One region of the Streptomyces sp. NPDC051207 genome, then DNA from elsewhere that is predicted to be linked to it. Evidence: riboswitches for the same ligand, from Rfam matches in the RefSeq annotation. Region 1 holds a riboswitch; each other region holds the start of a gene.

Region 1 (3,495 bases):
GTCCGGGGCGAGTTCGACCACCCGGGGAAGCTGGTCCGCGACGATCTGGTCGAGCAGTTTCCCGCGCACGGCGAGGTTGGTGTAGTGGAAGTCGCCCTCGGGCCGCCGGTCCGCGAGCAGTACCGCGAACCGGTCGGCCCAGCCGACGAACGCCCCGTCGGGGCCGGGGTCGCCCACGCCCTCGGTGAAGCTGTCCCCCACCGCCACGTACGACCCGATCACTGATCTGCTGTCATTCTTCGAATCGTCTGCCACATCCCACATGATTCACCGCCGAATGTGACTTACGCGACCGTAGGCAGGTGTTGACGGGCGGTGAGATGAACCACGTCTCAAGTGGTTGTCGAGTCCTTGGTGAGCAGGGGCCGGTGCGGGCCGGAATCCGAGTACGCCGAAGGCCGGACCCGGGGATCGGGGTCCGGCCTTCGGCAGTGCGCCGGGCGAATGGTCGCGCGAAGCGTCAGGCCCCGGAGGCCCCGTGCGAGCGCAGGTACGCCATCGGGTCCACGTCGGAGCCGTAGTCCGGCGTGGTGCGGATCTCGAAGTGCAGGTGCGGCCCGGTCGAGTTGCCGGTCGAGCCGGAGAGGCCGACCTGCTGGCCCACGGTCACGCTCTGCCCGGCGGAGACGGACAGCGAGGACAGGTGGGCGTACTGGGCGTAGTAGCCGTCGCTGAGCCTGATGACGACCTGGTTGCCGTACGCGCCGGCCCAGCCCGCGGAGACGACGGTGCCGGCGCCGACGGCCTTGAGCGACGTGCCGGTCGGGACGGCGAAGTCGACGCCGGTGTGGTAGCCGCTGGACCACATGGAACCGGCGACCTTGTAGGCGGTGCCCACACCGGAGCCGGACACGGGCAGGGTGAAACCGGAGCCGGCGGACTGCGCGGCAGCCGCCTCGGTGTTCTCCGACGACGAAGACGACTCAGAGGACGAAGAAGACGAGGACGACGACGTGGAAGTGGAGGACTCCGACGCGGAGGACTCCGACGCGGACGACTTCGAGGACGTACCGGACGAGCTGGACGGAGCCGACCCGGTCGACGGCTTGGCGGTGCCCGTCGCGGCCTTCTTGCCGAGGGAGAGCTTCTGACCGGGGAAGATCAGCGACGGGTCGCTGCCGACGGTCTCGCGGTTGTCCTCGTACAGCTTCTTCCAGCCGCCGCTGACATTCTGCTCGTCGGCGATCTTCGCAAGGTAGTCGCCGCCCTTCACGGTGTAGATCCGCGGGGCCGACTTCTTCGCGGCGCTCTTCTCGGCGGCCTTGTTCTGCGCCGCAGGAAGGGACTGGACGGCCTTTTCGGGAACCGACTGCGCGGGGGCGGCGGCGGCGCCGGTGGCCCCGAGAAGCGGAAGGGCGAGTGCGGCGCCGCCGGTTCCGGCGACGGCGATCGATCGGGTGAAACGCTGGGACTTCGAACGGCGGTGCTTACCCTTCGCGGGCATGGTGAATTCCTCTCCGGCGCCTACGAGGTGAGCTGTCGGGTTCGGGCTGGAGATGCCCGGCCGCGTCGGGACGCGGCTTCACCCCGAGCCAGTTCCGGAGACCGGAACAGGCGGTTGTACCTGTGGGTCCCCCGCTCCTGCCGTACACGGGTCAGAGTGTGCGGGCTTCCGGGCGGCGGCAGGATTAGGCGTCCGTCCGGATCGGAGGTGAACGTAAGCGAGCAGGCGTCGAAGGGACAAGCCGCGGATTGCCGGGGAACGCGTTTTTGGCGCGCGTTCGGACCTTTTACGGTCACCGAGAGTGGAGGAAGGATCTTTCGCCCTTCCGCAATCCCCTGTAAATACGCCTGGATTACGTGAACATGGCGACAGCGGATCGTCACGATTATGACGCTGCTCACGCGCCGCACCCCATCTCCCGCGCTATCGGGGCGCGTTATACCTAAACGCTCGATTCGGACTAAAGTCCCAAGGTGCGACATAGGACCCGTCAAGGAATTGGCGTCCGATTTCATCCTGTTTGCCGCCGACCGGGGGGATGCGTCCCTCTCATATCGGCTGGCAGGCGTGTCGTATCGTCAATCGTGTGCCCGTCGGTGAGCCGCGCCGACGGGGCCGAGTGGGAGGAGCCCTCGTGACGCAGCAGGTCCCGTCGACCGAGCCCGAGCTGGCCGGAGTGCGCAACTTCCGTGACGTCGGTGGACTGCCGACCGTGGACGGCCGCCGGGTGCGGCACGGCGTGCTGTTCCGCAGCGGCCACCTCGCGCACGCGACGCAGGAGGACGCCGCCTTCCTCGCCTCCCTCGGCCTGCACACGATCTTCGACTTCCGCAACGCGGCCGACCAGAAGCTCGAGGGTCCGGACGTCGAGCTGCCGGGCGTGCGGAATGTGAACCTGCCGCTGAGCGACCCGGCCGACGGCGCCGAATTCTGGAAGATGGTGCGCGACGGCGACCTGGACCAGCTGCGCGTGATCCTGGCGGACGGCAACGGCGCGGCCCGGATGATCGCCTCGTACCGGATGATCATTACGCAGCGCACCGCCGAGCACTCCCAGGTGCTGCGCTCGCTCGCCGAGGACAGTGTCCCGGCGCTGATGCACTGCGCGGCGGGCAAGGACCGCGCGGGCCTGTCCATCGCGGTGACGCTGCTGGCCCTGGGCGTCGAGCGGGACGCGATCGTCGAGGACTACCTGAAGTCGAACGCCAAGCACCGCCGGTACAAGGTGCACCGCAGCACCACGTCCGCCTCGGCCTACTCCCCCGAGGTCATGGAACTGCTCGACCCGCTGTTCGACGCGCGCGCCGAGTACCTGACGGCGGCCTTCGAGACGATCGAGCAGACCTGGGGCGGCGTGGACGCGTACCTGGCGCAGGGCCTCGGGATCACGCCCGAGGTCCAGGAGCGGCTGCGCGAACGCCTCCTCGACTGAGGCCCCGGCCCCTGGCCTACTCGGCGCCCACCTCGAAGAGCAGCCGGACGAACGCAGCGAAGACGTGCCCGACGGCGATGTAGACGATCAGCCGCACCCACAGCCACAGGGCGGCGGCGCGGGCCGCGGCCTCCAGGGTGAGGCCCGCACGGCGGCGCAGGGCGCGCAGCTGGGGCGCGACGAGCGGCCCCGCCTCGGCGGCCTCGGCGGACGGGTCGGACTCGGGCCGGCTCATACGTCCGTTCACCCGTCCCTTGGCCCCGAGCCGTGCCTCATGGGCACCTTTCCTGCCTCCGAGGCAAAGCCGAGCGACGCGAACGGTCAGACCCCGCAGCGACGCGAAGGGTGAGGCCCGGCGCGACGCCGGCCGTCAGCGGTGGGCGATCGCCTGCTTCACCAGCGTCCTGCCGAAGTCCCAGATCAGCCCGCCGCCGCTGTGCGCGTCGTCCATCACGGCCGTGAAGGCGGTCACGAACCGGTCCACCTCCCGCTCGCCGATGATCAGCGGCGGGATGAGTTTGATGACCTCCATGTGGTCGCCGGAGACCTGGGTGAGGATGCGGTGGCGCTGGAGCAGCGGCACGACCACCATCTGCGCGAACAGTCCCTTGCGGGCCGC
Region 2 (3,495 bases), on a different contig from region 1:
AACGGGAAGTGCTCCGGCTCATCGCCCGCGGCTACGCCTACAAGGAGATCGCCAAGCAGCTGTTCATCTCCGTCAAGACGGTCGAGTCCCACGTCTCGGCGGTCCTCAGAAAGCTCCAGCTGTCCAACCGGCACGAGCTGACGCGGTGGGCTACGGCACGTCGGCTGGTGTGAGGGGCGGTTGCGCGTCGAGCCGGTGCGGAAGTTCGGACCAGTCCGTCCTGCCGATGCCGCACGGGCGGGGCTCGGCGCCATGGTCCAGCGGCATGCCATGACCCTCGCGCGTGCCGGCCTCACCCCACCCGCGTACCACGGCGCCCGCGCCCCTCACTAGGCTCCGGGCTCATGGACGTACTCATCCATCTCTTCGTCGGTCTGCACATCATCGGCATCGCCGCGCTGCTCGGCGGTTTCCTCACCCAGATGAAGGCCATGGGGGAGGGCACCGCCCGCTTCACCCCCGCGATGCTGCACGGCGCCCTCACCATGCTGGTCACCGGCGTGGCACTGGTCGGCCTCAACCAGGCCGACGACCAGACCGTCAACAACATCAAGATCGGCGTGAAGCTGGCCCTGCTGATCGTGATCCTCGGCCTCGTCTATGTGAAGCGCGACGAGGAGAGGGCCGAGAAGGGTCTGTTCGGTCTCGTCGGCCTGCTGACCACGGCGAACATCTTCATCGCCGTGCTGTGGACGTAACCCGCCACGACGAACGCGACGGGGTCGCTCAGGCCGGCCGCACGACGCTGTGGATCGACCCCTCGCCGTCGTAGTAGACGGACTCCTCGCGGACGTCCGTCCCCGGTTTCGGCGCGTGGATCATCATGCCGTCGCCGATGTAGAGGCCCACGTGGGTGACGTCGTCGTAGAAGAAGACGAGGTCGCCGGGCCGGGCCTGGGACAGGGGGACCGTCGTGCCGGCGTTGACCTGGTCGTAGGTGGTGCGCGGGAGGGAGACGCCCGCGGCCCGCCAGGCGGCCCCGGTCAGGCCCGAGCAGTCGTAGGAGTCGGGGCCGGTGGCGCCCCAGACGTACGGTTTGCCGATCTGGGCGCGGGCGAAGGCGACCGCCTTCTCGGCCTTGGTGGCGTACGCCGGGTCGGTGACCGGGGAGCCCGGGGCACCGCCGCCGGTCTCCGCTGAGCCACCCGTCGAGCCGCCCGCCGAGCCGCCGTCGGAACCGTCCTCCTGCCGTTCGGCCGCCGCGGCCTCCTCGCGGGCCTGCCGCTCCTCCTCCTGCTGGCGGGCCAGCTCGGCGGCCTTGCGGGCGGCCTCCCGCTGCTTGCGCGTCTCGATCGCCGCGAGCCGCGCCTTCTCCTCGGCGGTCAGCCGCGACAGCAGCTCACGCGCCTCGGAGAGCTTCTTCTGGACGGTCGCCTTCGCCGTCTTCAGGTCGGCCTGCGCGTCGCTGAGCGTCTCCAGGCTCCTGGTGGCCTCCTGGCGCTTCTTCATCGTCGCGGACTGCTGCGTGAAGTAGTCGTCGACCGCGACCTTCTGCCGGCCGGTGAGCCGGTCCATCAGCTGCGAGCGGTCGAAGAAGTCCTGCGGTGTGTCCGCGAGCAGGAAGGTCGCGGTGTCGGGGACGCCGATGCCGGTGCGGTACTGGGCGGCGGCGTAGGAACCCAGCTCCTCGCGCGCTTCGTTGAGCTGCTGGGTGCGCCGGGCGATGTCGTCCAGGAGGGTGTCGACCTGCTTGCGCCGCTTGACGGTCCTCTCCCTGGCCGAGTTGTACTTCTCGGTCGCCGACTCCGCCTGGCGGTAGAGGTCGTCGACCTTCTTCTCGACCTCTTCGATGCTCGGCCTGTCGTCGGCGGGCGCGGCGTTGGCCGTCTGGGTCAGCAGGGCCACGGAGGTGAGGGCGGCCGTGGCGAGGGCGGGCGTCCGTATGCCTGCGACGCGTTGCCGGGCGGGGTTCGTCTTGCGGTGCGACGCCAAGGGAGGCGACTCCTTCCGTGCTCCGCCTACCGGGTTAGCTGTCGGGTTCGGGCGGGTGGATCGGAAGGTGTGCCCTACGGCCGCGCCCACGAGGGAGCTCGGCCGATTCACCCCAGAAGTCGGTGGGTCCCCGGCTCCGGCTGCCGTCGGGCGCACCGGACTCGGCGGAGGCCGCGCGGCCCGGCGATCTTTCGCCGGTGGGGGTCGTGCGGCCTGCCCGGCACGGTAGCCAACTCGTGTGGCGCCTGTGAAGGTTGGTGGGTGATATGCCCGATACATTTTCGTGACCTTCGGTCAGGGCCTCGCACGCAGTGATCCATATGGCGGGATTTGAGGTGAGTCAAGCGCTATAAGCGGGTTTATCTGTCCGGGGCCGCTACTTTCCAGCCAGTCACGGTCCGGTTCCGTGGCCGCTGAGAGAGGTAGGGCATGAGAAATCCCAGAATGCGCCTGGCGCTCGTCGTCGCCACGGGCGCCGCACTCGCCGTCTGTGCGGGCGTCGCACCCGCGGGCGCCGACGCGGGCCGGCAGGGCGGCAAGCCGGTCGTCAAGGTCGTCGCGACCGGCCTCGACAACCCCCGGCAGCTCTCGTACGACCACGGCGACCTGTACGTCGCCGAGGCCGGACGGGGCGGCAAGAAGTGCATCGGCGCGGGCCCCGAGGGCGAGAGGTGCGTCGGCCTGTCCTCCGCCGTCACCAAGGTCCACCGGCACAAGGGCGCGTGGAAGCACCACCGGGTGGTTGAGGGGCTCCCGTCCTTGGCGCAGCCGGACGGCGGCTTCGCCACCGGCGTCGACGGCGTCTCCGCACGCCACGGCCGCCTGTGGGCCGTCGAGACCTACGCCCCGGCGGGCTCCGGCGTGCCCACCGCCCGGCCCTGGAACACGCTCGGCAAGCTGCTGCGGATCCAGCACGGCAAGGCGAAGATCGCCGCCGACGTCTCCGCCGTCGAGTTCAGGCACAACCCGCACACGACGGCCCTCGACTCCAACCCGTACGCCGTCCTCGCCCTGCCCGACGGCCGCAGGATCGTCGCGGACGCGGCCGGAAACGACCTCATCGAGGTCTCCCGGTCCGGCCGGGCCCGCCCCTTCACGGTCTTCCCCGACCACGACGGGCACGAGACCGTCCCCACCTCCCTCGCTCTCGGCGGCGACGGCAAGCTCTACGTCGGCGAGCTGAACGGCCTCACCGACGAGCCCACCGCGCGCGTGTGGCGCGTCGACGTGCGCACCGGCAAGATCCTCGACTGGAAGTCCGGCTTCGGCCCGGTCACCGGCGTCGCCGTCAACCGCAAGGGCGACCTCTACGTCAGCCAGCTGTTCGGCGGCGTCGTGACGAAGGTCTCGCACGACGACGAGCGCACGCACGTGAAGGTGCCGTACCCCGCGGGCCTCGCCCTCGACGGGCAGGGCAAGCTCTACGTCTCGGCCTGGTCGGTCGCGGACCGTGACGGCACGGTCGTGAAGGGCGAGAAGACGCCGGGCGGGCAGCTCTGGAAGATCCTCGGCTTCTGACCGCCGGGCCGCCGGTCCTCCGTGTGATGTTCTCGAGGTGGCGGC
Region 3 (3,495 bases), on a different contig from region 1:
CCCGCAGCGGGGCCAGCGCCGTGCGCGCCTCCTCCGCGTACCGGATGGTGTCCCGCCGGGCCTGCTCCAGCGCCGGGTGCGCCCGCAGGGCCGCCAGCGCCTTCCGGTGCCGCACGTCGTCGCTGAGGTCGGAGTCCAGCAGCTCGCACAGCGCGAGGTCCTCGGCGAGACCGAGCCGCGCCGCCCGTTCCCGCAGCCGCAGCACCGGCAGCGTCGCGATGCCCTCGCGCAGGTCGGTGCCCGGTGTCTTGCCGGACTCGGCCGACTCGGACGCGATGTCGAGCACGTCGTCGGCGAGCTGGAAGGCGACCCCGAGCCGCTCGCCGTACTGCGTGAGGACGTTCACGACCCGCTCGTCGGCGCCGGACATCATCGCGCCGAACCGGCACGACACCGCCACCAGAGAGCCCGTCTTGCCTCCGAGCACGTCCAAGTAGTGCTCGACCGGGTCTCGACCGTCCTGCGGTCCCGCCGTCTCCAGGATCTGCCCGGTGACCAGCCGCTCGAACGCGAGGGCCTGCACGCGGACCGCCTCGGGCCCGAGGTCGGCGAGGATCTGCGAGGCGCGGGCGAACAGGAAATCGCCGGTGAGGACGGCCACCGAGTTGCCCCAGCGGGTGTTCGCGCTGGCGACCCCGCGGCGCACCTCGGCCTCGTCCATCACGTCGTCGTGGTACAGCGTGGCCAGGTGGGTCAGCTCGACGACGACGGCCGACGGCACGATCCCGGGCGCGTAGGGGTCGCCGAACTGCGCGGACAGCATCACCAGCAGGGGACGGAACCGCTTGCCGCCCGCCCGCATCAGGTGCTGGGCTGCCTTGGTGATGAAAGGCACCTCGCTCTTGGTTGCTTCGAGCAACCCTTCTTCGACAGCCGCCAACCCGGCCTGGACATCGGCCTCCAGAGCCTGGTCCCGCACGCTCAGCCCGAACGGCCCGACGACGGTCACGAAGGTCTCCTGTCTGCTGGCGCCTACTGGCGATTACCTGTTTGTCGATAGGTCGCTGCCCTCACTCAAGTCAGCGTATCCGGTCATGTTTCGATCACCGCCAGCGCCCACCCGTCCAGGCCACCAGCTATCGGATCACGACCGGCATTTTCTCGATCACTCGACAGATAACGACATAGCCGACATGTGCGGCTCTACACGACTCGCCCGACAAAGCACCGGACACGTGCCTGATGTCCTCTTTGTCGAGCTTGGCACTCGAATTCCCCTTGGCCCCAGATGCTCCTCACGGCTCGCGCCCGTGAGTTGAGTCACGCGTTCCCCGGGCGCGGCACCGCACTCCCCGCGCCCGCATCCCCGCGCGCCACGGGCGAGTTGCACCTTGGCGACGGCGGAGGATCAAGCTCCCCATATGCCTCACACCAAGGTCAACCCGGGCGTTCTGTGATCCGGTCCCTTGTTCCGGACATGTGCCCTCGCATACGTTCCCGGCCTGTCGGGCGGACGCCGAGTCCTGCCACCGCCCGCACCACCGACCACGAACCCACTCGCAGGCAGGAGCGGGGGACCCAGGCAAGACGCCGGACCGGTCACCGCACCGGAACGGCTCGGGGTGAAGCCGTGCCCGTCACAGGGCCCGGCCGGGCACCTCCCGCCCGAACCCGACAGCTCACCTCGCAGGCGCAGGAGAGGACATTCGCCATGCCTGCATCCGTTCAGTCCCGCCGTGCCGGGAACCGCGGCCTCGTCCGCAAGCTCGCCGCCGCCGGCGCCGCCGTGCTCGCCCTTCCGCTGATCGGCGCGACGAGCGCGTCCGCCGCCACCCCGGCCGCGCCGGCCCCGGCCGCGGCGACGGCGTACCCGGACGACCTCGACGGCTGGATCCGCCAGTCCCTCGCCGTCATGGCGGAGCACGGCATCCCCGGCTCCTACGACGGCATCCACCGCAACATCATGCGGGAGTCCTCGGGCAACCCGTACGCCATCAACAACTGGGACTCCAACGCCGCCGCCGGTACGCCGTCCAAGGGCCTGCTCCAGGTCATCGACCCCACCTTCCTGGCGTACCACGTGCCCGGCACGTCGTTCGATCCGTACGACCCGGTCGCGAACATCACCGCCGCCTGCAACTACGCGGCCCAGCGGTACGGCTCGATCGACAACGTCTTCGGGGCGTACTGAGTCGGACGGAGCGCCTATTGGGGGGAGCGGGGCTTCGGGACCGCCGCGGTTGCGGCCCTGGGCTTGGGCCTGGCCGGGGCTCCCGCTCCCGCTCCTGCTCCGGCCACGGCTCCCGTTCCGGCCGCGGTTGCGGCTCCCGCTCCGACCGCGGGGAACAGTCGCTCCAGGACGGCGGCGATGCCGTCGTCCTCGTTCGACAGGGTGATCTCGTCCGCGACGGCCTTCAGTTCGGGGTGCGCGTTGGCCATGGCGACGCCGTGCGCGGCCCAGTCGAACATCGGGATGTCGTTGGGCATGTCCCCGAAGGCGATCGTCCGGTCCGGGCCGATCCCCAGGTACTCGGCGGCCAGTGCCAGACCGGTCGCCTTGGTGATGCCGCACGGCTGGAGCTCGACGGTCCCCGGGCCCGACATGGTCACCGTCGCCAGGGAGCCGACCACTCCACGCGCCGTCGCCGCCAACTCGTCGTCGGACAGCCCGGGATGGCGCAGCAGCACCTTGCTGATCGGCTCCTGCCACAGGGCGTCGCGCCGGTCGACCCGCACGGCCGGCAGGGTCGGGTGCGGCATCAGGTAGCCCGGCTCGATCAGCGTGAGCCCGTCCACGCCGTCCTGGTCGACGGCCGCGAACACCTCACCCACCTCGGCCTCGATCTTGCCGAGCGCCGTCTCGGCCAGTTCCCGGTCCAGGGTGACCGACCACAGCAGGCGGTCCGTACCGGCGTCGTAGACCTGCGCGCCCTGCCCGCACACCGCCGGCCCCGTGCTGCCGAGATCGGCGAGCAGCGGACGCACCCGGGGGGCCGGGCGCCCGGTCACGACGAGATGCCGGGCGCCTGCCTCGGCCGCCCGCGCGAGCGCGGCGAGCGACCGGTCGGAGAGGGTGTCGTCACCACGCAGAAGCGTTCCGTCCAGGTCGGTGGCGATCAGTGAGTATGCGAGGGGTGCGGGCATGATCAGAGAATACGGACATCGCGCGCCCTCGCCTCACCGCGCTTTTCCCACCCGTCAATTCTGTTCCCCACCCGTCATTTCCGATCCCGACCAGCCGTTTCTTGTCTTCACCAGCCGCATCTGAGCACTGCCGGTCACCGGCTGAACGGTCCTGTCCGGAACCGCTCAACGGTCCTCTCCGGGACCGCTGGACGGTCCCGTCCGGGGGCGCGCGACCGTGTGCCGGGGTGCGTGAAGCGCCCCTGTCGAGCCCTCGGTTCCGGTTCGCGCCAACGTGCTCCGCCACCTACCGAAGGCGAGGACGGCCGGGAGCCCCGGCCGGCGGCCTTCCGGCACGCGCCCGGAGTCACCCTGCTCCCACCGCTCCGTCAAGATCACACACCTGCCTGTGGACAACTTCTGGTACGGAAG
Region 4 (3,495 bases), on a different contig from region 1:
GTCGCCGCGTCACGCTGCCAGTGGACCGGCACACACGGTGACGCGGAGGGAGTCGTGATGGTGTCAGCGGGGTCAGGGGGCCAGGGGGACGCGGTGGGCTCCGTGGGGCCGGGTCGTTCCGGGAATCGTGCCGGGCCCGACAGGCCGCCCGTCGGCCGTCGCCGTCGCGTCGCCGCGCTTCTCGCCCTGCCCCTCGCCGCCGCCCTCGTCGCCTCCTGCGGAACCTCGGGGCCGGACGGCCGGACCATGGCCCGCGCCCTGCCCGCCGACGCCGACTTCACGCACCCGGGCGTCCTCGTCGGCGAGGACCAGCTGGCCGTCGTACGGGAGAACGTGACCGCGGGCAGGCAGCCGTGGCTGAAGGCGTACCTCGACATGCGGGACAGCAAGTACGGCTCGTACAAGTACCGGCCCGAGCCCCGCGAGACCGTCATCTGCGCCGCGGGCGGGCGGTCCGGGGGCGGATGCGCCGAGGAGCGCGCCGACGCGATCGCCGCGTACACCCAGGCCCTGCTGTTCACGGTCACCGGCAAGCGGCAGCACGCCGTCAAGGCCAGGGAGATCATGGACGCCTGGTCCGCCAGGCTGAAGGGGCACGGCATCCAGGACGCCGGGTGGGCCGCCTCCACCTGGGCGCGGGCCGCGGAGCTGGTGCGGCACACGCCGGACGCGGGCTGGCCCGCCGAGCGCGTGCGGCGCTTCGAGGACATGCTGCGCAGCGTCCACCTGCCCGCCGTCAGCCGGAAGGCCCCGGACGGCAGCGGCAGCCAGGACCTCGTCATGACCGACGCGGCGATCTCCATCGCCGTGTTCCTGGAGGACCACGAGGCGTTCGACCGGGCGCTGCGGCGCTTCCGTGCCCGCGTGCCCGCCTACTTCTCCGGGAAGAGCGGCGTCACGCAGGACACCTGCCGCGACCTGCGGCGAGCCGGCCGGGGCATCGCCGCCACCTCCCACATCGCCGAGACCGCCTGGCACCAGGGCGTCGACCTGTACGGCGAGGTCGAGGACCGGCTGACGGCCGCGCTCGCCCTGCACGCCCGCCACCGGCAGGGCAAGCCCGCGTCCGCGGCGCGGTGCGGCGGCCGGACCGGCCGCGGCGCGGCGGGCGGCAGCGTCGGCAAGGCGGGCAACGGCGTGGGCCCCGGCCTGGACGTCGCCCTGCACCACCTTCAGGACCGGCTCGGCGCATCCGTTCCGGGCGCGCGCCGGCTCACGGCCGGGGCGCGGCCCGCCGGGACGGACAACCTGTTCGTGGCCTGGGAGACCCTCACCCACGTGGCGAAGCGGGGGGAGCGGCCCGCCGGATAACCCTGGCGCCCGGCGCTCCGTGGATGACGTACACTGGAGTCACAACGACGCGGGGTGGAGCAGCTCGGTAGCTCGCTGGGCTCATAACCCAGAGGTCGCAGGTTCAAATCCTGTCCCCGCTACTGAAGGCCGAGGGCCGGAATCCGGAAGGGTTCCGGCCCTCGGTGTTTTTCCAGCCCGAGCCCGACGTCCTGCGCCACGTACCGAGGACTCCCTCCACTCACATACCGTGATCGGCTCGTCCCCCTGCGACAACAACTGATGCAACGTCAGATTTCTTTTGGGGTTCGGGATGTTTGCCCGAGGGGTTCGCGGGGCTGTCAACTCGCCCGATTTTCGCCGGTCGTGCCGGATAAGTCTGCCCAGGGTTCGTTAATGATCAAGAGGAACAGCTTGGAATCCACGCCCCGAGTCTATTAACGTTCGATAACGCAGCGCGGTCGTCCCAGCCGTCACAGAAGGCGGCTCCGTGCTCACGCGCCGAATTCCGCAAGGGAACCGGGGAACCAACACCCTGGGGTGAATCGCGCGTAGGTCCTCGTGGCAGCACGACGGATATACGCGCGTAGGAGACCTTCCTGCTCCGAACCCGTCAGCTAACCCGGTAGGCGAGAAGGAAGGAAAGGAGTACGCCCACGTGGCGTCCAACACGCCTGCCCCCGAGGCCCCGTTCGTGCCCGGACAGCGCACCGCCGACACCTTCGGTTACGGCGAATACCGCAGCGACGAAGGCCCGTTCGAGGAGTGGAACCCCACCGAGGAGTCCATCCGCCCGGTACGCGGCAGGCATCGCGTCGCCAAGCAGCGCGGCGGCGGGCTCGCCCGCAGCTCCACGGTTCTCGGCGTCGGCGTCATAGCCGCCGTCGGCGCGGGTGGCATGGCCACCGCGCAGACCGGCAAGCCGCCGGTGTCGATCTCCATGCCGGACCTGCCCAACATGGGTTCCCTCATCTCGGACGACGACACCCCCGAGGGCAGCGCCACCCCGCTCAGCGGTGTGGGCGTCGCCTACGCCGCCACCGCCGACCAGGGCACCGCCGACGCCGGTGAGGCGCTGCGGGCCCGGATCATGGCGCAGGCCGAGCAGCAGCAGAACCAGGCCGACAGCAAGGCCGCCCAGGCCGCCGTCGAAGCCGCCGAGAAGGCCGCCGCCGAGGCCGCGGCCAAGGCGGAGAAGGAGGCCCGGGAGAAGGCCGCCGCCGCCAAGGCGAAGGCCGAGGAGGAGGCCCGCAAGAAGGCCGAGGCCGAGCGGCTCGCCGAGCTGGCCCGCCAGTACGCGATGCCGCTGTCCTCGTACACCATCAGCTCCGTCTACGGCCAGGCCGGCGCGATGTGGTCCTCCGGCTACCACACCGGCGCCGACTTCGCCGCGCCCACCGGCACGCTCCTCAAGGCCGTCCACACGGGCACGATCACCGAGGCGGGCTGGGCCGGCTCCTACGGCTACCGCACCGTCCTCACCCTCGAGGACGGCACGGAGATCTGGTACTGCCACCAGTCGTCCATCAACGTCAGCGTCGGCCAGAAGGTCACCACCGGTGACGTCATCGGCCGCGTGGGCGCCACCGGCAACGTCACCGGGGCCCACCTCCACATGGAGGTCCACCCGGACGGCGCCGGCAGTGGCATCGACCCGCTGGCCTGGCTGCGCAGCAAGGGCCTCAACCCCTGAGGGACCACCCCCGGGACGCTCCTGAGGAACCCGGTTACGACTGGTAGGGGTTGTACGCGGGATACGGCGCGGCCTGGCCGTACGCCGCCTGACCGTACGCGGTGGGGCCGTGCGTGGCCGGGCCGTGCATCGGCCACGGTGGTGCGTACGGCGCCGGCGGCAGGTGCACCGGGACGGGCGGCGCCGTGACCCGGGCCGCGTACTCCAGGGCCGGGCGGGCGGCGTCCCGGCGGGCCCACAGCTCGTTCAGCAGCTCGCGCTCCCGGGCCGCGAAGCCGGCGCCGGCCTTGCCCCGCCGTCCCCGGTGCCGCAGGAACGCCAGCGACGTCGCGTACGCCTCGTACCGGGCCACGTCCCGCGCCGCTGCCTTCCCGGCGTGCCGGCGCGCGTACGTGCGCGCGATCCGGCGGGCCCGCATCGAGCCCAGCGCGAACGGCTCCGGGGGCGTCAGCCAGCCCGCGACCGCGTAGGCGGGCAGTTCGGTCCGCACGGTGCGCAGTTCGCGCTGGCGG

Evidence for each region. Region 1 has a riboswitch for cyclic di-AMP ahead of AB0M97_RS00805 (LysM peptidoglycan-binding domain-containing M23 family metallopeptidase). Riboswitches for the same ligand answer to the same signal wherever they lie in the genome.
Region 2: another riboswitch for cyclic di-AMP. It lies ahead of AB0M97_RS08135 (NlpC/P60 family protein); the one in region 1 lies ahead of AB0M97_RS00805 (LysM peptidoglycan-binding domain-containing M23 family metallopeptidase).
Region 3: another riboswitch for cyclic di-AMP. It lies ahead of AB0M97_RS07305 (transglycosylase SLT domain-containing protein); the one in region 1 lies ahead of AB0M97_RS00805 (LysM peptidoglycan-binding domain-containing M23 family metallopeptidase).
Region 4: another riboswitch for cyclic di-AMP. It lies ahead of AB0M97_RS22740 (M23 family metallopeptidase); the one in region 1 lies ahead of AB0M97_RS00805 (LysM peptidoglycan-binding domain-containing M23 family metallopeptidase).

The regions. Positions count from the first base shown of each region.
Region 1 is NZ_JBFBAX010000001.1:175,123-178,617, forward strand. It holds gene AB0M97_RS00800 (SGNH/GDSL hydrolase family protein) at 1-222, opposite strand, end outside; gene AB0M97_RS00805 (LysM peptidoglycan-binding domain-containing M23 family metallopeptidase) at 461-1,444, opposite strand; cyclic di-AMP (ydaO/yuaA leader) riboswitch at 1,449-1,613, opposite strand; gene AB0M97_RS00810 (tyrosine-protein phosphatase) at 2,079-2,876, shown strand; gene AB0M97_RS00815 (DUF6126 family protein) at 2,893-3,012, opposite strand; gene AB0M97_RS00820 (aspartate aminotransferase family protein) at 3,247-3,495, opposite strand, start outside.
Region 2 is NZ_JBFBAX010000005.1:271,890-275,384, forward strand. It holds gene AB0M97_RS08125 (response regulator transcription factor) at 1-173, shown strand, start outside; gene AB0M97_RS08130 (hypothetical protein) at 345-698, shown strand; gene AB0M97_RS08135 (NlpC/P60 family protein) at 727-1,932, opposite strand; cyclic di-AMP (ydaO/yuaA leader) riboswitch at 1,941-2,109, opposite strand; gene AB0M97_RS08140 (ScyD/ScyE family protein) at 2,362-3,450, shown strand.
Region 3 is NZ_JBFBAX010000005.1:105,084-108,578, reverse strand. It holds gene AB0M97_RS07310 (polyprenyl synthetase family protein) at 1-949, opposite strand, end outside; cyclic di-AMP (ydaO/yuaA leader) riboswitch at 1,481-1,648, shown strand; gene AB0M97_RS07305 (transglycosylase SLT domain-containing protein) at 1,652-2,131, shown strand; gene AB0M97_RS07300 (HAD family hydrolase) at 2,146-3,084, opposite strand.
Region 4 is NZ_JBFBAX010000024.1:85,955-89,449, forward strand. It holds gene AB0M97_RS22730 (alginate lyase family protein) at 103-1,311, shown strand; tRNA gene AB0M97_RS22735 (tRNA-Met) at 1,360-1,433, shown strand; cyclic di-AMP (ydaO/yuaA leader) riboswitch at 1,780-1,937, shown strand; gene AB0M97_RS22740 (M23 family metallopeptidase) at 1,949-2,983, shown strand; gene AB0M97_RS22745 (PrsW family intramembrane metalloprotease) at 3,018-3,495, opposite strand, start outside.